One region of the Rhizobium sp. BE258 genome, then DNA from elsewhere that is predicted to be linked to it. Evidence: predicted binding sites of a transcription regulator. Region 1 holds the regulator's gene; each other region holds the start of a gene.
The links. Region 1 encodes PhoB, which activates phosphate uptake and scavenging genes when phosphate is short. Its sites were predicted from a motif close to TGTCATNNANCTGTCAT; they were not measured.
Positions count from the first base shown of each region.

Region 2: J2X43_RS11860 (DUF1045 domain-containing protein) is a predicted target of PhoB. The motif match lies at 3,311-3,327, and genes of this name have one in related genera.
Region 3: J2X43_RS10010 (DUF1045 domain-containing protein) is a predicted target of PhoB. The motif match lies at 3,540-3,556, and genes of this name have one in related genera.
Region 4: J2X43_RS20180 (alkaline phosphatase) is a predicted target of PhoB. The motif match lies at 1,594-1,610, and genes of this name have one in related genera.

Region 1 is NZ_JAVDWL010000002.1:620,764-626,183, forward strand. It holds gene argF (ornithine carbamoyltransferase) at 1-263, opposite strand, end outside; gene J2X43_RS08315 (aspartate aminotransferase family protein) at 303-1,502, opposite strand; gene J2X43_RS08320 (GcrA family cell cycle regulator) at 1,929-2,465, shown strand; gene phoB (phosphate regulon transcriptional regulator PhoB) at 2,532-3,215, opposite strand; gene phoU (phosphate signaling complex protein PhoU) at 3,248-3,961, opposite strand; gene pstB (phosphate ABC transporter ATP-binding protein PstB) at 4,008-4,823, opposite strand; gene pstA (phosphate ABC transporter permease PstA) at 4,839-5,420, opposite strand, start outside.
Region 2 is NZ_JAVDWL010000003.1:280,650-286,069, forward strand. It holds gene J2X43_RS11845 (response regulator) at 1-1,400, shown strand, start outside; gene mnmD (tRNA (5-methylaminomethyl-2-thiouridine)(34)-methyltransferase MnmD) at 1,395-2,114, opposite strand; gene J2X43_RS11855 (FAD-binding oxidoreductase) at 2,113-3,288, shown strand; gene J2X43_RS11860 (DUF1045 domain-containing protein) at 3,404-4,111, shown strand; gene J2X43_RS11865 (AraC family transcriptional regulator) at 4,159-5,016, shown strand; gene J2X43_RS11870 (AzlC family ABC transporter permease) at 5,053-5,420, shown strand, end outside.
Region 3 is NZ_JAVDWL010000002.1:945,116-950,535, forward strand. It holds gene phnC (phosphonate ABC transporter ATP-binding protein) at 1-131, shown strand, start outside; gene phnD (phosphonate ABC transporter substrate-binding protein) at 224-1,129, shown strand; gene phnE (phosphonate ABC transporter, permease protein PhnE) at 1,197-2,168, shown strand; gene phnE (phosphonate ABC transporter, permease protein PhnE) at 2,177-3,517, shown strand; gene J2X43_RS10010 (DUF1045 domain-containing protein) at 3,649-4,344, shown strand; gene J2X43_RS10015 (alpha-D-ribose 1-methylphosphonate 5-triphosphate diphosphatase) at 4,356-5,420, shown strand, end outside.
Region 4 is NZ_JAVDWL010000005.1:390,494-395,913, forward strand. It holds gene J2X43_RS20180 (alkaline phosphatase) at 1-1,524, opposite strand, end outside; partial or broken gene J2X43_RS20185 (hypothetical protein) at 1,642-1,825, shown strand; gene J2X43_RS20190 (aspartate-semialdehyde dehydrogenase) at 1,936-2,970, shown strand; gene J2X43_RS20195 (lytic murein transglycosylase) at 3,161-3,985, shown strand; gene J2X43_RS20200 (diguanylate cyclase) at 4,033-5,420, opposite strand, start outside.

The DNA of each region.
Region 1 (5,420 bases):
ATCGTCTCGGCGCGGCCGAGCTGCATCTCGGTGCCCGAGAGGAACAGCGTCTCGCCGCCGAGCTGCCGCATGCCGACATCGAAGGAGACGCGCGTCCGTGTGGAAGGCTTTTCGAAGATCATCGCCAGCATCTTGCCGGCCAGCGGCTTGTCGCCCTTGCCTGCTTTGAACGCCTGCTTGCGCAGCATCGCGTCGTCCATGATGACACGCAGATCGGCAGAGCTCATCGCCGAAAGATCGAGGAAGTGTTTGGGGGAAGCCATGTCGTCCTTACCTGTTTGCCCCGGAAGGCATCTATCCGTTCAAGCCGTCTTCTTGGCCTTCGATGCGCGAATGCTTTCGGCGGCCTGCTCAATGCGGGCGAGACCCTCGCGAGCTTCCTCCGCCGTGACGACCAAAGGCGGCAGCAGACGCACAACGTTGTCGCCGGCGGGCACGCCAAGCAGATGCGCATCGCGGATGGCAGCCAGAAGTTCAGTCGAGGGAACGGCGGCCTTGATACCGAGCAGCAAGCCCTCGCCGCGGATATCCTCGATCACGTCGGGATAGCGGTCCTTGAGCGATGCCAGGCCTTGGCGGAAGACCAGAGCGACGTCACGGACATGCTGGAGGAAGCCTTCGGCAAGGACGATGTCGAGCACAGCGCCGCCGACAGCCATGGCGAGCGGGTTGCCGCCATAGGTCGAGCCGTGGGTACCGGCCTTCATGCCGGACGCAGCTTCCGCCGTTGCCAGGCAGGCGCCGAGCGGGAAGCCGCCACCGATGCCCTTGGCGACAGCCATGATATCAGGGGTGACGCCGGACCACTCATAGGCAAAGAACTTGCCGGTACGGCCGACGCCCGTCTGGACCTCGTCGAGAATGAGCAGCAGCTCCTTCTCGTCGCAGAGCGCACGCAGCGCCTTCATGAACTCCGTGGTCACCGGGCGAATGCCACCCTCGCCCTGAACCGGCTCGATCAGAATGCCTGCGGTCGCATCGGTGATTGCGGCGCGCACAGCGTCGATATCGCCAAAGGGCACCTGGTCGAAGCCAGGGGCCTTGGGGCCGAAACCTTCGAGATACTTCTCTTGCCCGCCGGCAGCGATCGTCGCCAGCGTACGTCCGTGGAAGGCGCCTTCGAAGGTGATGATATGGAAACGCTCGGGATGGCCCTTCGAATACTGATAGCGGCGTGCGGTCTTGATCGCGCATTCCAGGGCTTCCGCGCCGGAATTGGTGAAGAACACCTTGTCGGCGAAAGTCGCCTCCGTCAGCCGCCTGGCGAGTTGCTCCTGACCGGGGATTTCATAGATGTTGGACAGGTGCCAGACCTTGTCGGCCTGTGCCTTTAGGGTATCCACGACATGCGGATTGCTGTGGCCGACCGAGGTCACGGCAACGCCGGCACCGAAATCCAGATATCGTTCGCCGCTTTCGGTAATCAGCCACACGCCCTCACCTCGCTCGAACCGCAATGGGGCACGAGAATAGGTATCATATAGCGGCGCGGCTTCAGCCATGGCGCGGTCTCCTGTCAGCGTTACGGGCAACCGGACTCCGGCTAAAAAACCAGGTCCGAAAAATTAAAAATGCCGCCTTTCGGCGGCGACTGGCACTATTTACTTTTCGCACTGCAATGTCAACAAAACTGCGGCTTTCGTGGCTTCTGAGAGACGCTCAAGCAATGTCGCGTTTTATCAACAGCTAATGTTGCAGAAATGACTCTCAGGGGAAGCAAGTTGGGGAAAACCCCGAATTCGATTCATCCGGATTCCTGCGACTCTTGTCACGGAGTCAGCCTCACACTAGGTTAAAACTCAATTACTAGACTGCATGCGGCGGAACTAGTCACCAAAATTAGTCAAGCGTTTCTTGTGCCGGATTCGTCCGGGGCAAACAGTGAGGGATTCTGCCTTCGCAACGCTTAAACGGCGGAGACACAGGGCATGAACTGGACAGACGAGCGGGTCGAGAAACTCAAGAAACTGTGGTCCGAAGGGCTGAGCGCGAGCCAGATCGCTGCCCAGCTTGGCGGCGTCAGCCGTAACGCCGTTATCGGCAAGGTTCACCGTCTGGCGCTGCCGGGCCGTGCGAAGGCCGGCGGCAACGCCACGGCTGCCCGCGCTCCCAAGCGTACGGCGGCAGCACCCCGCGCCCCAACCTACGCATCGCGTCTGGCGACGACCCGTACGGTCACCCGCCAGCAGGGCGCGACGATGCTGAAGGAAGAGATCGAGATCGACGTCATGGAGGAGATGGAATACCGTCCCGCCAAGAACGTGATCGTCCCGATTTCCCGCCGTCTCGGCCTGACGGAGCTCACCGAGCGCACCTGCAAGTGGCCGGTCGGCGATCCCTTGAAGGACGATTTCCACTTCTGCGGCTGCGAAAGCCCGGATTCTTCGCCTTACTGCACCTACCACCAGCGCCTGGCCTACCAGCCGGTCAACGAGCGCCGCAGGGCAGCAGCCCGGGCAAACTGAGCCGGGTAAGCACAAACGAAAAACGGGCCTTACGGCCCGTTTTTTTGTGTCTCAATTCCGAAAGCTTCAAGCTTCCATCGAATATCCAGCGCCGCGAACGGTGCGGATGACATCCTGCATGTTGGAGAAATTCAGCGCCTTGCGCAGACGGCCGACATGGACATCGACGGTGCGCTCGTCGACATAGATGTCGTGACCCCAGACGCCATCCAGAAGCTGCGAGCGCGAGAAGACGCGGCCGGGAGAGGCCATCAGGAATTCCAGCAGGCGAAACTCGGTCGGTCCGAGACGGACTTCGCGGGTCTTGCGATGAACGCGGTGCGTCTCGCGGTCGAGTTCGATATCGCCGCATTTCAGCACGGTCGAGAGAACTTCGGGCTTGGCGCGGCGCAGCATCGCCTTGACGCGTGCGACGAGCTCAGGCGTCGAGAACGGCTTGACGACATAGTCGTCGGCACCGGTCGAGAGGCCGCGAACGCGTTCACTTTCCTCGCCGCGTGCCGTCAGCATGATGATCGGCAGGCGCTCGGTCTCCGGGCGCATGCGCAGCCGGCGGCAAAGCTCGATGCCTGATACGCCAGGCAGCATCCAATCAAGGATAAGAAGGTCCGGCGTCCGCTCCTGAAGGCGGATTTCCGCCTCATCGCCGCGCAGGATGGTGTCGACCTCGAAACCTTCGGCTTCGAGATTGTAACGAAGAAGCACGCTCAGTGCTTCTTCGTCTTCAACGACTGCAACTCTCGGGATCATTCTGCTCTGTCTCCTGAGGCCCGGTCCGGATATTATTCCGTGACCGCGCCGACGGTGTTGGCGGTGTCGTCCTTCGGACGCTCGCCCTCCGGCTGGGCGCCGGTCGCCATGTAGTAGATGGTTTCTGCGATGTTGGTGGCGTGGTCGCCGATGCGCTCGATGTTCTTGGCGCAGAACAGAAGATGCGTGCAGCTGGTGATGTTGCGCGGATCTTCCATCATGTAGGTCAGGAGCTCGCGGAACAGCGAGGTGTACATCGCGTCGATTTCCTCGTCGCGCTCGCGGATCGACTTCGCCTTATCGGCAGCGCGCGTCGTGTAGACGTCAAGCACTTCCTTGAGCTGCACGAGAGCCAGTTCCGAGAGATGCTCCAGGCCGCGGCCAAGCTTACGCGGAACGCCGGTGCTCTGCACGGCGATAACGCGCTTGGCGGTGTTCTTGCCGAGATCGCCGACACGCTCGAGGTCAGCGGCGATGCGGATCGAACCCATGATCTCGCGCAGGTCCGACGCCATCGGCTGGCGGCGGGCGATGGTGACGATCGCCTTGTCGTTGATCTCGCGCTCGGCGTGATCGAGGATCACGTCGTCGGAGATGACCTTCTGCGCCAGTGCGCCGTCGCCATTGACCAGCGCGCGCACAGCGTCGGAGACCATCTGTTCCGCCAGACCGCCCATTTCGGAAATGCGGCGGGTCAGGAACTTCAGATCCTCGTCATATGCAGAAAAGATATGTGTCGATGCCATGGGAAATGTCCTTGAGTGTCTCTATCGGAAGTCGTGACGCCAAAGATCAGCCGAAGCGGCCCATGATGTAGTCCTGGGTGCGCGGATCGTCCGGATTGGTGAACATCTTGTCGGTGTCGTTCTCCTCGACGAGGTTGCCGAGGTGGAACATGGCGGTGCGCTGCGAGACGCGGGCCGCCTGCTGCATGGAGTGCGTCACGATGACGATCGTGTAGCTTTCGCGCAGCTCGTGGATCAGCTCCTCGACCTTTGCGGTTGCGATCGGATCGAGCGCCGAGCAGGGTTCGTCCATGAGGATGACCTCAGGCGAGACCGCGACGGCACGGGCGATGCAGAGACGCTGCTGCTGACCGCCGGAGAGGCCGGTGCCGGATTCATGCACGCGGTCCTTGACCTCGTTCCAGAGGCCGGCGCGCTGCAGGCTGGTCTCGACGATCTGGTCCATGTCGGCCTTCGACTTGGCGAGACCGTGGATGCGCGGGCCGTAGGCGACGTTTTCGTAGATCGTCTTCGGGAACGGGTTCGGCTTCTGAAACACCATGCCGACGCGGGCGCGCAATTCGACGACGTCGATATCCGGATCGTAGATATCATCGCCATCGAGCGTGATCTTGCCGGTGACGCGGCAGTTGTCGATCGTGTCGTTCATACGGTTCAGGCTGCGCAGGAAGGTGGACTTGCCGCAGCCGGACGGGCCGATGAGCGCAGTCACTGTATTTTCGCGGATGTTCAGCTTGACGTCGAAGAGAGCGCGCTTTTCGCCGTAATAGACGGAAACGTCCTGGCCGATCATCTTGTAAGGGATGCTGTTCATCTTCTGGTCCAGAGCCTTCTCAACTGCTGCTTCTGTCAACATGTTCATGGGTTTGTACTCCGTTTACCAGCGGCGCTCAAAGCGACGGCGCAAGAGGATGGCTCCGATGTTCATGACGATCAGGAACAGAAGCAGGACGATGATGGCACCCGAGGTACGCTCCACGAAGGCGCGTTCGGCTTCGTTGGCCCACATATAGACCTGGACCGGAAGTGCCGTGGACGGATCGAGCGGCGTGGTCGGGGCATTGGCGACGAAGGCGACCATGCCGATCAGCAGCAGAGGCGCGGTTTCGCCGAGCGCATGAGCCAGGCCGATGATGGTACCGGTCAGGATGCCCGGCATGGCAAGCGGCAGAACGTGGTGGAACACCATCTGCATCTTCGATGCGCCGAGACCGAGAGCGGCCGAGCGGATCGACGGCGGCACGGCACGAAGCGCAGCACGCGTCGCGATGATGATGGTCGGCAGGGTCATCAGCGTCAGCACCAGGCCACCGACCAGCGACGCGGAACGCGGCAGACCCATGAAGTTGATGAAGACGGAGAGGCCGAGCAGACCGTAAACGATCGACGGAACGGCAGCGAGGTTGTTGATGTTGACCTCGATGAGATCGGTCAGCTTGTTCTTCGGCGCGAACTCCTC
Region 2 (5,420 bases), on a different contig from region 1:
ATCTCGTCGAGGCGGTCGAGGACGTGGCAACGCTGTTGTCGTCGCAGGCTGCGGAGAAGGATCTGGAACTTCTGGTACGCGCCGATCCCAACCTGCCTGCTGCCGTCATCGGCGATGCCGGGCGGTTCCGGCAGGTCGTCACCAATCTGGTCGGCAACGCCGTGAAATTCACCGAGAAGGGCCATGTCTTCGTCGATATCGGGTTCCGGCAGGGATCGGATGGTGAGGTGATGGTCGAGCTCCGGATCGAGGATACCGGCATCGGCATTCCGGCCGAAAAGCTGCAATCGGTGTTCGACAAATTCTCGCAGGTCGATTCTTCCTCGACACGACGCCATGAGGGAACCGGTCTCGGGCTGGCCATCACCGCCGGTCTCGTCGATCTCTTCGGCGGCTATATCCATGCCGAGAGCGAAGCCGGCAAGGGTTCGGTCTTCACCGTCAATCTGCCATTCGCGGTCGCTGCTGCGAAACTCGATCCGAAGCCGCTGCCGGTCAATGTGCGCGGCGCCCGCATTCTCGTCATCGACGACAACGAGGTGAACCGCGCGATTCTCAGCGAACAGCTGACGCTCTGGGGCTTCGACGGCGTGGCGGCCGAAAGCGGGGCGACGGGGATTGCCATTCTGGAGGCGGCGCATCAGGTCGGCGTCGCGGTCGATGCACTGGTGCTCGACTATCACATGCCGCGCATGAACGGCGCCGAAGTGGCGCGCCGCCTGCGCGCCGATCCGCGCTTCGAGAATCTGCCGATCATCTTCCTGACATCGATGGATATTTCGGGCTCCGAGAAGGAGTTCGCGGCGCTGAACGGCCAGGCGCATCTGATGAAGCCGGCGCGCGCCAATCTGCTGCGCGGCACGATCGTCGAGGTCGTGCGGGCCAAGCGCGTCAAGCAGGCTTCGGAAACCGAGCTCGCACGGCTGCAGGCGGAAGCGCAACTCAAGGAGCCGGAGTTCGAGGAACCCGTGCGCGAGGAGCCTCGGCGCAAGGCCGAGTTCGTCGATGTGCTGGTCGCCGAGGATAACGAGGTCAACCAGATCGTCTTCACGCAGATCCTGCAGGGCACCAATCTCAGCTTCCTCGTGGTCAACAACGGCCAGGAAGCGGTCAATGCCTGGGAAACCCATTCGCCGCGCATCATCATGATGGATGTGTCGATGCCCGTCCTGAACGGTCATGATGCAACGAGGGCAATCCGGACCCGCGAGCGCGGGCAGGGGCATCGCGTGCCGATCATCGGCGTGACTGCACATGCGCTGGAAAGCGACCGCGAGCTTTGCCTCGATGCCGGAATGGACGACTACATGTCGAAGCCGATCAGCCCGGAACTGCTGGAAGAGAAAATCCAGCTGTGGCTCGGCAAGACCGAGCCGGTGCCGGGCCGCTCCGGCCTATAGGCCCCTGGTGCCGCAGAGCATTTCGCGCTTTCCCGCAAAGCCCTTGCGGCGCTCGACGGCAAAGCCTGCAGCGACAAGATTGCGCCGGACGAATCCCGCTGCCGCATAAGTGGCGAAGCTGCCGCCCGGAACCGTCTTCTCGCAGACCAGCCGCATCAGCTCTTCCGACCACATGTCGCCATTACGCGACGGGGCGAAGCCATCGAGATACCAGGCATCGAAGCGCGGCTCTGCGGCCTTCACGCCGTCTAACGCGGGACCGCAGACGACGCTGAGGCGAGTCTCCGGATCGAGATCGAGGCTGACGATACCGGATGGTGCATCCGGCCAGGCGGACGTCAGCCCATCGCGTTCGGCATCGATCTCGGGCCAGTGCGACAGGGCGCGGTGGATCTCCTCGCGCTGCATCGGATAAAGCTCGAAGGACATGAAGTGCAGGTGCTGGCCGTCCGCGCGATGCAGCTTCCACTGGCGCCAGGTCTCGGCGAAGTTCAGGCCTGTGCCGAAGCCGAGTTCGCCGATCTGGAAACTCTGCTTTTTAGCCCAGCGTTCCGGCAGGCCGTTGCCCGCGAGGAAGACGTGGCCGCATTCCAGGCGGCCGTCGGTCTGACAATAAAAGTGGTCGCCAAAGGCCTGCGAATAGGGCATATCGCCGTCTCGCCATTCGAGCGGCTGGCTTTTGCTGCCAATCTGATCGGGATCGATATCTGTCATGCCACAAGCCGATAGTCCGGCTCTTCTCTCCGGTCAATCCGCCGATCTCCTGATCGCCGGCGGCGGCATCATGGGTCTGTGGGCGGCGGTTCACGCCGAGCGGCTGGGCATCGATACGTTGCTGATCGACGCAGGAACGATCGGGCAGGGTGCCAGCGGCGGTCTGCTCGGCGCGCTGATGCCGCATATGCCGGACAAGTGGAATGCCAAGAAGCAGTTCCAGTTCGATGCCCTGGTCAGCCTTGAGGGCGAGATCGCGGCGCTTGAGGCAGCAACCGGGCTTTCGGCCGGCTACCGGCGCTCCGGCCGTCTTATACCGCTGCCGAAGCCGCATCTGAAGACCATTGCGCTCCGTCACTCCGCCGATGCCGAGACCAACTGGCGTCAGAAGGGACGGGCGTTTCATTGGCATGTCAGCGATGCACCACCTGTTCAGGGCTGGATCGATCCGGCGGCAGGCGAGAGCGGCTTCGTTCACGATACGCTGGCCGGCCGGGTGGCGCCGCGCGCGCTGATCGCCGTCCTCCGGGCGTTCCTGATGCGGGCGAAGCATGTTCGGCTTCTGGAGGCGGCGGCGCTCGACAGCCTCGACACAGGAGTGCGGATTGCCGTTATCGGCGGCCGGAGCATCGGCTTCGGCGATTGCATCATTGCCGCCGGGCACGGATCGTTCCCAATCCTTCAGCGCTTCACGCCTGATCTTCCGCAGCCGCTCGGGCAACCGGTGAAGGGGCAGGCGGCGCTGCTGAAGGCCGATATCGACCCCGCAATGCCGACGATCTTTCGCGACGGGCTCTATATCGTCGCGCATGAGGGCGGGCATGTCGCGGTCGGCAGCACCAGCGAGAACAGCTTTGCGGAACCGTTGTCCACAGATGCGCTACTCGATCCGCTGATTACCGCTGCGCGCGAGATGGCGCCGGTCCTTCGTGATGCGCCCGTCATCGAGCGTTGGGCGGGGCTGCGGCCGAAAGCGATCGATCGCGATCCGATGGTGGGGCCGCACCGGCTTCATCCGCATCTGCATGCGCTGACGGGCGGTTTCAAGGTCAGCTTCGGCCTGGCACACCGGCTTGCCGAGGCTGTTGTTGGTCCAATTGCAGGCGAAAGGCGCGCCATCGACCTGCCGGAAAGTTTCTCGCTTTCGAGCCATATCACGGCCGCTTCACGCTAAACGTGAATTCGTCCAGAGTATATTTCGTTATTCTGTCATGCAAATCACCTATCTGCTTGCGCATCGACGGCGCCGGATTCGGCCGTGCGCCGCATTCTCAGATGGAGGAAATCGCATGCGCTATGCCATTTGCTTCACGCCTTCGCCGAGCGATCCGCTCAGCCATGTGGCGGCCAATTGGCTTGGCCGCAACGTTTTTTCGGGCGAGATGCTGGAGCCGCCGGCCGTTCGCGGTCTCGGCATTCACGAAATTGCCTTCCACACGGCCGTGCCGCGCCGCTATGGCTTTCATGGCGTGCTGAAGGCGCCGTTCCACCTCTCCGCGGAGGTATCTGAAGCGCAACTATTGCGGGAATTGATGCGCTTTTCTGGCACGTTCCAGCCGTTCAGCGTGCCGCGCATCGAAGTGGCGCGGCTCGGAAACTATTACAGCCTGGTTCCGACGTTGCCATGCGAGAATGTCCGCTATCTCGCATCGTCGATCGTTCAGCATTTCGATGGCTTCCGGGCGCCGCTTTCGGAAGCCGATATCGAGCGGAGTGATCCCGACGGCTTGTCGGCGGCGCAGTTCACGAATCTACACCGCTGGGGCAACCCCTATGTGATGGACGAATACCGGTTCCACATGCCGGTGACCGGCCCGGTCAATGTTGTCGACATGCCGCGCATCGAACAGGCGCTGCGCGGCATCTTCGAGCCGGTGCTGGCGGAGCCGATCGCCATCTCCAATATCGCGCTGATGATGGAAGAAGGCATGGGCGGGCCGTTCCGCGTTCATTCGCTGCATCCGATGGGCAAGGTCAGCGCCCGCAAGATCGCCTGATCACTTTTGTTCAAGAAGCGGCTGTGGAAAACTGCTATATCGGCGCGATGCAGAATATTTCCCAGGAACAGGCGACTGTTGCCATGCCGCTCGCCGGGGCGGAGACGACCCGCTTCTGGCGCGACCGGCGCTTCGACGGCATGGAATGCCTGAGCGCCACCTTCCTGACCCATGAGTTCGCGCCGCATGCGCATGACACGTTCAGCATCGGCGCCATCGAGAGCGGCAGCCAGATCGCCACGATCCGCGGTGCGCGCGAGGCCTCCGGTCCCGGCGATCTCTACCTGATCAATCCCGGCGAGACGCATGACGGTGCGCCGACGGATGGCGGTTACCGCTACCGGATGATCTATCCTGACATGGCACTGTTCCGGGAAATTCTTGAGGACGTGACCGGCCGGGCCTTCCACGGCACACCGGCCTTCGGCAAGCAGATCCTCCATGATCCAAAGCTCGCCAATGCCTTTCTGGAGGCGCATCGGACACTGGAGACGGGTGCCGGGGCGCTGGAGACCGGGCAGGGCATGTTCCTGGTGCTGGACGCGATGTTCCGCCAGCATGGCAGCTCGATCATCATTCCTGTCGATAGCGTCGAACGGTCGGCGGTGCGCCGGGCGCGCGACTATCTGGTAGAGCAATATGAAAGCGATATCGGTCTCGAAGAGCTCGCCGCTATCGCTGGTCTCAGCCGTGCGCATCTGATCCGCGCCTTCCGCAAAGAGTTCCACATCACGCCGCATGCCTTCCTCACAGATGTCCGCGTCAGGATTGCCCGGCGCAAGCTGCAGGCAGGCGAACAGCCGGCGGAGATCGCGCTCGAATGCGGCTTTGCGGACCAGGCGCATTTCACCCGGCATTTCAAGGCCCGCACCGGACTGACACCCGGCCAGTACCGCGCTCGGTAATCACTTTCGTTCAAGACGCTGTCCGCGCGCGGTCCTATGACCGTCGCAGCAAACGGAGTTTTGAATGTGAAAAAGAATGAATTCTGGGCGGAATTTTCCGGCGGTATGCGGGCGATCGCACCGCTGATCGCCGCCGTCATCCCGATCGGCCTGGTCTTCGGCGCAGTCGCTGCCACCAAGGGGCTGTCGCCGCTTGAGACCGGCCTGATGAGCGCGCTGGTTTTTGCCGGCGGGTCGCAATTCGTGGCGATGGATATCTGGACGCATCCGGCTTCCTGGGCGGGGCTGGGCTTCGCGGCGCTGCTCGTCAACATCCGCCACGTGCTGATGGGCGCTTCGATCGGCTCGAAGATGCAGGCCTTTCCGCCGCGTGCCCGTTATTTTTCGGTGCTGTTCCTCGCCGA
Region 3 (5,420 bases), 320 kb from region 1:
AAATCTACGGCACCGACAAGGACGGCGCCGGTATCGACGAAACCATGACGTCGACATCGATCAACATTCCGGCGGCAGCTGCCGCCCATCAATCCGCTGGCCTCCAACCGCTGGCGCTGGCCGGTCTCTGAGCGAGACGGCTGCGATCGAGAGCCCGCGTCAAGGGCACAGTTCTTCGTATCAAGAGAGACCACCGGGGACACCGGTCAATCAGGAGAGTACCATGTTGAAGAAAGCACTCTTTGCCGCGACGGCGCTTTTCGCGCTTTCCGGCGTTTCGCATGCTGCAGACCTCAAGGAATTCCGCGTCGGCATTCTCGGTGGCGAAAACGAAACCGACCGCCTGCGTAACTACGCCTGCCTCGCCGACCACCTGAAGACCGAATTCGGCTTCGAAAAGGTCTCGCTGTTCCCGGCCGCCGACTATGACGGCGTTATCCAGGGCCTGCTCGGCGGCACGCTCGACTTCGCAGAACTCGGCGCTTCCGGCTATGCAGCTGTCTACCTGAAGGACGCAAAGGCCGTCACCCCGATCCTGACGACGCAGCAGAAGGACGGCTCGACCGGCTACTACTCGATCGGTCTCGCCCTGAAGTCCTCCGGCATCAAGACAATCGCCGACGCCAAGGGCAAGAAGCTCGGCTACGCCGATCCGGACTCCACCTCGGGCTATCTCGTTCCGCTGACGCAGATCCCGAAGGACACGGGCATGCCGAACGACCAGTTCTTCGCCTCCACGCAGTTCAACGGCGGTCACGAGAACAACCTTCTCGCTGCATATGACGGCAAGGTCGACGTTGCTGTTGACGACTCCTCGGGCCTCGGCGATTTCAAGGACGGCTACACCTCCGGCACCTTCCGCAAGGAAGTCGACAAGGGTGCTGTCGACCCGAACAAGCTGGTCGAAGTCTGGCGCTCGCCGCTGATCCCGAACGGCCCGCTCGTCGTTCGCAACGAGCTCGGCGAAGAGTGGCAGAAGAAGCTGGCTGCATTCTTCACGGCTCTGCCGGAGAAGGACCACAAGTGCTTCACCGCTATCGAAGGCGGCGACTACAAGGGCTACGCGCCTGTCACGCACGAATTCTACAACGCCGTTGTAGACGTTCGTAAGGCTGCCATCGGCGGCTAATCGACTGACATTCATCGGGGGCGGCCGTCATTGGCCGCCCTTTTTCCTGCGACGAAGCGGACACGCCATGACCCTTGCCGATTCCCGGATCCACGCGCATGAAACCCAGCAGAGCAGCCGAGAGATTGGCGATGCCTGGGGCCGCATGGTGGCGCGCCGCCGCCTCTATACCGGCATCGGCCTGATCCTGCTTCTGATCGCCTTCGTCAGCTCGGTCCGCTTCGCCGACGAAAGCAATGCAGGTCACTTCTTCGACCGCCTTCCGCATCTCTTCGACTTCCTGAGCTGGCTGATCCCGAAGGACTGGCACGACGTCTGGCGCGCGCTGTTTGACTTGGCGAGCCCGAACGACAAGGGCGGTGAGGAGTTCAACTTCGCCAAGGGCCGGGTCTATGTTTTCGGCGACTATTACATTCCTGAATATTTCGAGCTGATGATCATCACGATCAACGTCGCGCTCGTCTCGACGATCATCGGTTTCATCTTCGCGGTGCCGCTAAGCTTCTTTGCCGCCCGCAACCTGACCAGGAACTGGCCGCTGCGGGTGTTTTCGAAGCGGGTGATGGAATTCCTTCGCGCCTTTCCCGAGATCGTCATCGCCGGGCTGTTTTCGGCGATCCTGTCGATCGGTCCGGTGGCCGCGATCATCGCCGTTTCGCTGCACACAATCGGCGCGCTCGGCAAGCTGTTTTACGAAGTCGTCGAAAACATCGATATGAAACCGGATGAAGGCATGAAGGCGGTCGGCGCCAACTGGCTGGAGCGCGTCCGTTTCGCCGCCATGCCGCAGGTCATGCCGAACTTCGCCTCCTATGCGCTGCTGCGCCTTGAGATCAACGTGCGCGCCTCGACCATCATCGGCGCAGTCGGCGGCGGCGGTATCGGCGAGGAGCTGAAGCTTTCCATCTCGCGCGGCTTCGGCGCGAAGACGGTGGCTCTCGTGCTGCTGCTCTTCGTAACGATCGTTGCCGTCGATCAGTTCTCCGCATGGCTGCGCCGCCGTCTGGTCGGCGAGCACGCTTTCCTTCTGCAACATTGAGGCCCGCCATGACGGTGATCGACGCAAACCGGATGCACGAGATCGAGGCGCGCTATCCCGAATATTTCCACCGCTCGTTCCGCCAGCGGTTCGGCGCCCTGCTGATCGTGATCGCGACGCTGCTCTATGGTCTCTACGCCGTCTGGTTCTTCGACCTGCCGAAGCTACTCGCCGAAGCCCATTGGGAGCGCGTCGGCATCTATCTCAGCCAATGGGTGAGCTACGACGTACAGCCCGAATTCCGCATTCAAGAGGACGGCTCGATCGAGACGCGCTACCCGCGCTTCTCGCCACTCGGCGACGATCCGCATCCTGATTGGGTGAAGAACGAACCCGGCAGCGTCACCGTTTTCGTCAGCGGCACGAACCGCACGGTCGTGGTCACCAAGGCAATGACGACAGTCAACGCTCATGGCATCAGCGTTCCCGTCGATCTCTCATCCGGCGCCCCGAAGGTCGTCGGCGAAGTTCCCTCGTGGATGACCGTCTATGACGACAACGTGCTTGCCGATCTCGGCTTTGCCGGTGACGTCAGCATCGCCTCCGACCGCGTGAAGGTGCGAAAGCGCTTCCTCGGCTGGGCGAATTTCGTCTTCGATACGCATTCCCCTTTCTTCGACAAGCCGGCCGCCGAAGTTCTGAGCCTGATCGTATCGGGCCCGCGCCTCGACCCCAGCCAGTCGAACATCTCGCTTGCCTTCGACAATATCTGGAACAATTCGGCCTGGCAGCACGGCGACGTCTGGACCAAGCTTTTCCAGACCATTGTCATGGCCTTCCTCGGCACCCTGCTCGGCTCGCTGGTGGCGTTCCCGCTGGCTTTCCTGGCGGCGCGCAACATCACGCCGAACCGGCTGCTGAACCAAGTGCTGAAGCGCTTCTTCGACTTCCTGCGCTCGGTCGACATGCTGATCTGGGCGCTGTTCCTGACCCGTGCTTTCGGCCCGGGGCCGCTTGCCGGTTCCGGCGCCATCTTCCTGACGGAGACCGGAACGCTCGGAAAGCTCTATTCGGAAGGCCTCGAGAATATCGACAACAAGCCGCGCGAAGGCATCAAATCGACCGGTGCCTCGACGATGCTCGTGCATCGCTACGGCATCATCCCGCAGATCGTCCCAGTCATCGTCAGCCAGACGCTCTACCAGTGGGAATCGAATGTCCGCGGCGCGACGATCATCGGCGCCGTCGGTGCCGGCGGTATCGGCCTAAAGCTCTGGGAAGCGATGCGCACGAACTCCAACTGGGAGAACGTCGCTTATATGGTCATCCTGATCCTGATCGTCGTCTTCCTGTTCGACATGGCCTCGAACGCTCTTCGCCACCGGCTGATGGGCAGCAAGACACATTAAAAAGATGATGGCGCCACGGCGTCATCATCATTCTGTCACGGAAATCTTTTAGCCGGGAACGAGCTTGCAGTCCGCGGTCAAATCACTGACATTGCGACCCCTGTTTCTGACGCTTTCCCGGGACAAGACCTTTGCGATACGCTCTCTATTTCACGCCGCCGCAGGATGATTTCCTGACGCGGGCGGCTGCCGAATGGCTCGGCCGCGATGCGTTTTCCGGCGAAACTTACCCGGCTCCCGAAGAGGCGGGGCTTCCTGCCGAAGAGCAGCCGGCACTGACCGCAGATCCGCGCCGCTACGGCTTCCACGCGACGATCAAGGCGCCATTCGCGCTTGCCTCCTCGGTGACCGAGAGCGACCTGATGGCCGTGGTCGAGGACTTCGCGGCCCGCACTCCAGCCTTCGAAATTCCCGAACTGGTACTCGGCCAGCTTGGCCGGTTCTTCGCACTCGTGCCCGGCTCGCTGCATCCGCCGCTTCAGGATTTTGCCGCAAGCGTGGTAAAGTCCTTCGAGCCGCTGCGTGCCGCCCTGTCCGAGGCCGATATTGCCAGGCGCAAGCCGGAGAAGCTGACGGAAAGCCAGAGAGCCAATCTGATGCGCTGGGGCTACCCCTATGTCATGGACGATTTCGGCTTCCACATGACACTGACCGGCCAGGTTCCGGACGAGCGCTCGGCGCTGATGAAATCGATCCTGGAGCGGCGTTTTGGCGCTTTCACCGGACGTCCGCTTTCCATTTCCGGCATCGCCGTCTTCACCGAGGAGACACGCGGCGCCGATTTCAAGGTTCATAGCCTTTTGCCGTTTACCGGCACCAAACGCTGAAAGACGATGCAATGACAAAAGAGACCGTGCTTTCCAACGCCCGCATCATTCTCGAGGATGACATCCTTCACGGCTCGCTGCTGATCCGCGACGGCAAGATCGCCGACATTTCCGAGGGCAACTCGGCCCATGGCGAGGACTTCGAGGGCGACTACCTGCTCCCCGGCCTCGTCGAACTGCATACCGACCACCTCGAAGGCCACTATTCGCCACGCCCCGGCCTGCGCTGGCACAAGACGGCAGCGATCCAGGCGCATGATGCGCAGATCGTCACCTCCGGCATCACCACCGTCTTCGACTGCCTGCGCATGGGCGCGGACGAGGATGGCGGCTTCGATCGCGGCGAGATGCGCGACATGGCCGACGCCATCCAGAAGGCCGAGCAGGAAGGCCGCCTGCGGGCCGAGCATCTGCTGCATCTGCGCTGCGAGGTCTCGGCCGACAACGTCATGGAGCATTTCGCCGACTTCGAGAACGACCCCTATGTCCGTCTCGTCTCGCTGATGGACCACGCCCCCGGCCAGCGGCAGTTCCAGACCATGGACCAGTACATCTTCTATTATCAGAAGAAGCGCGGCCTCTCCGACGAGGTGTTTGCCAAGTTCATCGAGAAGCGGCTTGCCGAATCCGCCCGCAACTCCACGCCCCACCGCATCGCCATTTCCAAGATCTGCAAGGAACGCGGCATCACGATTGCCAGCCACGACGACGCGACGCTCGATCATGTGGACGAGGCGATCGAGAACGGCGTGCGCCTTGCCGAGTTCCCGACGAGCTTCGACGCCGCAAAGGCATCGCATGAACACGGCATGAGCGTCCTGATGGGCGCGCCGAACATCGTGCGCGGCAAGTCGCATTCCGGCAATATCGCCGCCCGCGATCTGGCCGAGCGCGGCGTTCTGGATGTGCTGTCTTCCGACTATGTGCCGCTCAGCATGCTCTATGCGCCCTTCATCATCGCCGATGAGGTCGAGTCCATTTCGCTGCCGAAGGCTATTGCCATGGTCACCTCGACGCCGGCCCGCACCGTCAGCCTCGACGATCGCGGCCGGATCGCCACCGGGCTGCGCGCCGAT
Region 4 (5,420 bases), on a different contig from region 1:
CTGCACGGCAGGAACGAACGGACCGTCGAGCTTCGGGCGGAACGTCTCGTAATGGTCGGGGCCGTTATTGGCACTGAGGAAGAGGCGGCGCGTGACGTCGATCTTGTCGGGATAGCCGTCGCCGTTGTCGTCGGTATAATTCGGGAAGCCCGCTTCGGCATAGGTGCCTACCTTTTCGCGCATCTCCGTGCCCGGCTTTTCGTCATCGACAGTACCGATGATCGAAACGCCATGGGTGTGGTCGCCGGTGACGACGATCAGCGTATCGGGATGGGCCTTCTGGAATTCGCGGGCAAGGCCGACGACCTTGTCGAATTCGATTGTGTCAACGACGGCGCGGTCCCAATCGAGCGGATGGGACATCTTGTCGATCGACGAACCCTCGACCATCAGGAAGAAACCGTCGGGGTTCTTGGACAGGCGATCGAGCGCGACCGTTGCCATCTCGACGAGACCCGGCTGGTTCGGGAATTTCTCGACAGTGCCCTTTTTCAGAAATTCGCGATCGAGCGTGACGTCCATGTTGCCGGTATGGAAGAGGCCGAGAAGGTTGCCTTCAGCCGATGCGTTGGCTGCAAGCTCGTTCTTGTCGATGGCAAGCTTGTAGCCGGCGTCCTGGAAGAGCTTGATGTAGTCCTTGTCATCCTTGCGCTTGGAGCCCGGAACGTCCTTTCCGAGGAAGTAGGCAGAACCGCCGCCGAGGACGACTTCCGGCTTCACGTCGAGAAGCATCCCGACGATATCGGCCTTGTCGTTGCGATTGCGCGTGTGGGAGACAACGGCAGCCGGTGTGGCGTCCTCGATTTCGGCGGTCGCGACAATGCCGATCGACTTCTTGGTCTGGCGGCGGATCGCTTCCGCAATCGTCTCGACGCGCGGGTCGTCGAGCGAGTCGGGCGTGCGGTCTGCATAGACGCCGATCGCGTTGACGGCTGTCTTGTGGCCCGTCATGTAGGCCGACATGGTATTGGCGGAGTCGGTGGCGACAGCGTTGGTTGCCGATGTGCCGATGAAAGCTGCCGGCGGCACATCGTCCATGTTGAGGCGGCCATTTGCTTTGCCTTCGGTCATACCCTTAGACATGATGCGGGCAGCGGTGCGATGCGCAACGGACAGGCCGTCGCCGATCAGGAAGATGACGTTCTTGGCCTTCGGTACATCACCGGTGCCATAGACGTTCCAGGTAACCGACTTCTTCTCGTCGCCGGCCGACACTTCGACCTTGTAGTCGCCTGCCGCAGCGATCGTCAGCCCGCGCAGGATCACGGCCGAGCCGAGCGCCTTGTCTTCCTTGCCCTTTTCCAGTTCCACAAACTTGGCCTCGCCCCCGAGAACCGTCTTGTAGTCCTGACCGTTGACCGTGATCTTCACGTCCTCGGGCTTTACCTGCTTGCTGAGCTCAACCTTGAAGTCAAATGGCGAACCGGCAAGAATCGTTGCGCGATCAAGCGGATAAACCGTGGTCGCCTGCGCGGCACCGGCAAGAATCGTCGTGGCCGCCAGAGCGGCAAAAATCATACGCATGGAAAACCCCCGTTTTCGTTGCAGTAAATGAACAACGGGCCGGAGATAGCCTTGGGGGATGACATGTCGATGACACCGGTATGACAATCTGCCGCACCGGCACCAGGCGCCGCCCGCAGGCGCAAAAACCTTGACTCCTGTGGAAAACGTTTTATGAGCAACGGCGGAAAAGGAATTATCCATGGTTCGCTTCGAACACGCCATTGCTGCATGCAATGACCGGGCACTGAGTGCCGGGGTGGATATTGCCGTTCCGGTTTCTTCCAAAACCAAGGCCAAAACGACGACGAAAACCGTCTGACGTCTCTGGCCTGCCGCTCTCTCCCCGGCTCGGCTGGGGACAGGAAGCCGCGATGATTTCGCGCTTTCCCCCTCACCGGACAAGAGGAGAGAAGAGAAAGAGAGCTGAAAATGGGTTTCAAAGTAGCAGTCGCGGGAGCAACCGGAAATGTCGGCCGGGAAATGCTCAACATCCTCTCCGAGCGTGGCTTTCCGGCTGACGAAGTCGTAGCACTTGCCTCCTCGCGTTCGCAGGGCACGGAAGTGTCCTACGGCGACAAGACGCTGAAGGTCTTCAATCTCGAGAACTACGATTTCTCCGACACCGACATCTGCCTGATGTCTGCCGGCGGCGAAGTCTCCAAGAAGTGGTCGCCGAAGATCGGCCAGCAGGGCTGCGTCGTCATCGATAACTCGTCGGCCTGGCGCTACGATCAGGACGTGCCGCTGATCGTGCCGGAAGTGAACCCGGACGCCATCACCCAGTTCACCAAGCGCAACATCATTGCCAATCCGAATTGCTCGACCGCCCAGCTCGTGGTCGCGCTGAAGCCGCTACATGATTTCGCCAAGATCAAGCGCGTCGTCGTTTCGACCTACCAGTCGGTCTCCGGCGCCGGCAAGGACGGCATGGACGAGCTCTTTAACCAGACGCGCGCAGTCTTTGTTGCCGATCCGATCGAGAACAAGAAGTTCACCAAGCGCATCGCCTTCAACGTCATTCCACATATCGATAGCTTCATGGAAGACGGCTATACGAAGGAAGAGTGGAAGGTTCTGGCCGAAACCAAGAAGATGCTCGACCCGAAGATCAAGGTCACCTGCACCGCAGTTCGCGTGCCTGTCTTCATCGGCCATTCGGAATCGGTCAACATCGAATTCGAAAACGAAATCACCGCCGATCAGGCCCGCGACATCCTGCGCGATGCACCGGGCTGCCTCGTCATCGACAAGCATGAGAACGGCGGCTACATCACGCCTTACGAATCTGCCGGTGAAGACGCCACCTTCATCTCGCGTATCCGCGAAGATGCGACGGTCGAAAACGGTCTCAACATGTGGGTCGTTTCCGACAACCTGCGCAAGGGTGCCGCGCTGAACGCCATTCAGATTGCCGAGCTTCTCGTCAATCGTGGCCTCATCAAGCCGCGCAAGCAGGCCGCCTGATACCGAATATTAACCATAGCTTGCTATCAGCCTCGCATGTCGCCAGACTTGCGGGGCTTTCTTTGAACCAGCCAGGCGGCAATCGTGCGGCAGAGAGCCAATCTCGCCAAAAGGTGATCGTGACAAAATCACCCTTGGCTGGCATTCTGCCCGGCATTCCAGCGACTGCAGATCGAGATCGGGGTTTCTCATGCGCATGACAAAATTCTTGGTGGCGGCCATCGCGGCGGTGGGCGCTTTCCATGCAGTTCCGGCGGCGGCCAACGCCGCGCAATGCGGCAATAATGGCGCCGGCTTCGATGCCTGGGTGCAGCAATTCAAGCAGGAAGCTGCAGCACAGGGCGTCAGCCAGTCGGTTCTGAGCCGTGCATTCGCCAACGTCGCCTACAATCGTCCGACGATTGCCGCCGACCGCGGCCAAAAGAGCTTCAAGCTGTCCTTCGACGCCTTCATGCAGAAGCGTGGCGGCGCGGCGATCATTTCCCGCGGTAAGGGCATGAAGCGCTCCAACCAGGCTCTCTTCACCTCGATCGAGCGCCGCTACGGCGTGCCGGCCGGCCCGCTGATCGCGATCTGGGGCATGGAAACCGGCTTCGGCAGCTATATGGGCACGCAGCACACGCTGTCAGCCGTTTCGACGCTGGCCTACGACTGCCGCCGTTCGGACTATTTCACCGACCAGCTCTATGCTGCCCTACAGCTCGTCTCTGAAGGCTATCTCAGCCCGCAGGCGCGCGGCGCCGCACATGGCGAGATCGGTCAGACGCAGTTCCTGCCGCGCAATGTCGTCCGCTTCGGTGCCGATGGCGATGGCGATGGCCGTGTCGACATGGTCGGTTCACGCGCCGACGCGCTGGCCTCGACCGCAAACTTCCTGAAGGGTCACGGCTGGCGCGCAGGTGCCGGTTACCAGCCGGGCGAACCGAATTTCGTCGCTATCCAGGGCTGGAACGCGGCAACCGTCTACCAGCAGGCGATCGCCTATATCGGCCAGCAGATCGACGGCGGCCAGTAAGCCACCCATTTGCAATTGAATTGAAGGCGCCGCTTGCGGCGCCTTTTTCATTTGGCCTCGGCTTTGACCGCGGTGGCCTGCGGCACCAGCGGACCCGAGACGACACGGTTACGTCCGGACGCCTTGGCTGCATAGAGCGCCATATCGGCGCGCTTGACGAGATCTTCGAAATTGTGCGTGCCGCCGCCAAGCGTCCGGCCGGCGCAGCCGAAGCTCGCGGTCACCGAAAGACATTCGCCGCCAGGAAGATCGACCATCGCAGCCTCGATGGCGGCGCGAACGCCCTCGGCAATATCTGCTGCCTCATCCGGCGACGCATCGGGCAGCAAGGCCAGAAACTCCTCACCGCCATGCCGGACCAGCAGGTCGAAGCTGCGAAAATGCTGCTTGGCCGTTGCCGCGACATGGCGAAGCACGATGTCACCGGCATCATGCCCATGGATATCGTTGATCTTCTTGAAGTGATCGAGATCGAAAAGCACGACGGAGATCCAGCGCGAACCGCTTTCCGCCTGGGCAAAGAGCGCTGCGGCAGCCGCCTCGAAGCCACGGCGATTGTAGAGACCTGTCAGGAGATCCGTCTGCGCAGCGCTTCTGAGTTCGCCAACCAGCGCCTCGCGCTCGCGTGACAGGCGCGAGATCATCCTCAGGCCCTTGGTCGCCAACGTGGCAACAATGCCAGCAAGAACCAGCAGACCGCCGCAGAGAACAAGAACCAGCGTCATGTGAAGATGCGAACGCTTGGCGAGCGCCTCTCCGGTGCGGTGGATATCCGCAGCGGCTTCGCCGATCTTTCCCTTGAGAAAATCGATGCGTTCCGCCTGCGCGCGCGACCACTCGTCGCGAACGGCAGCATGCGGACGAGCTTCCCGCGTCAATATCGCGTCGGTCACGGCATCGGCACGAACCTGCGCTGGGCTCTTCAGATATTCCATGATCGCCGCAACCAGCGGCGACGAGCTGTGAAACACCATATGGTCCATGCCCGCCGCCTGCATGGTTCTGCCCTGCATGAAGAGGTCGCTGGAGCGAAGGCTGTAATTGTGTTCGTTGAGGTAGCGCGTGCCGAGTGAGGTGATCAACCGCTCGGCATAATAGGTAAGCAGCACGCCCATCAACTCGTTCGACTTTCCGAGCAGCACTGGATCCTGGATGAGTGGTGAAAGCGCATCGACGACGTCGAGCTGTTTCATCGCTGCCTGCCAATAGACATAGACAGGATCGCTCCCGGCATAGAACCCGCGATCGACCGCCGCGCGGATAGAGACGATGCGGCTATAAGCCAGCGCGAGATCGGAAAGCTCAGCCCCCAGGTTTCCGTCAAGCTGGTCGACCGGCGGCAGGCTACCTTTGAACTTCTGACGTTCGCTGTCGAGCTGCTGGCGGCTCTGCTGCATCGCTGCAGCGGTTTCGCTGCCTGGATGAGCGAGATACT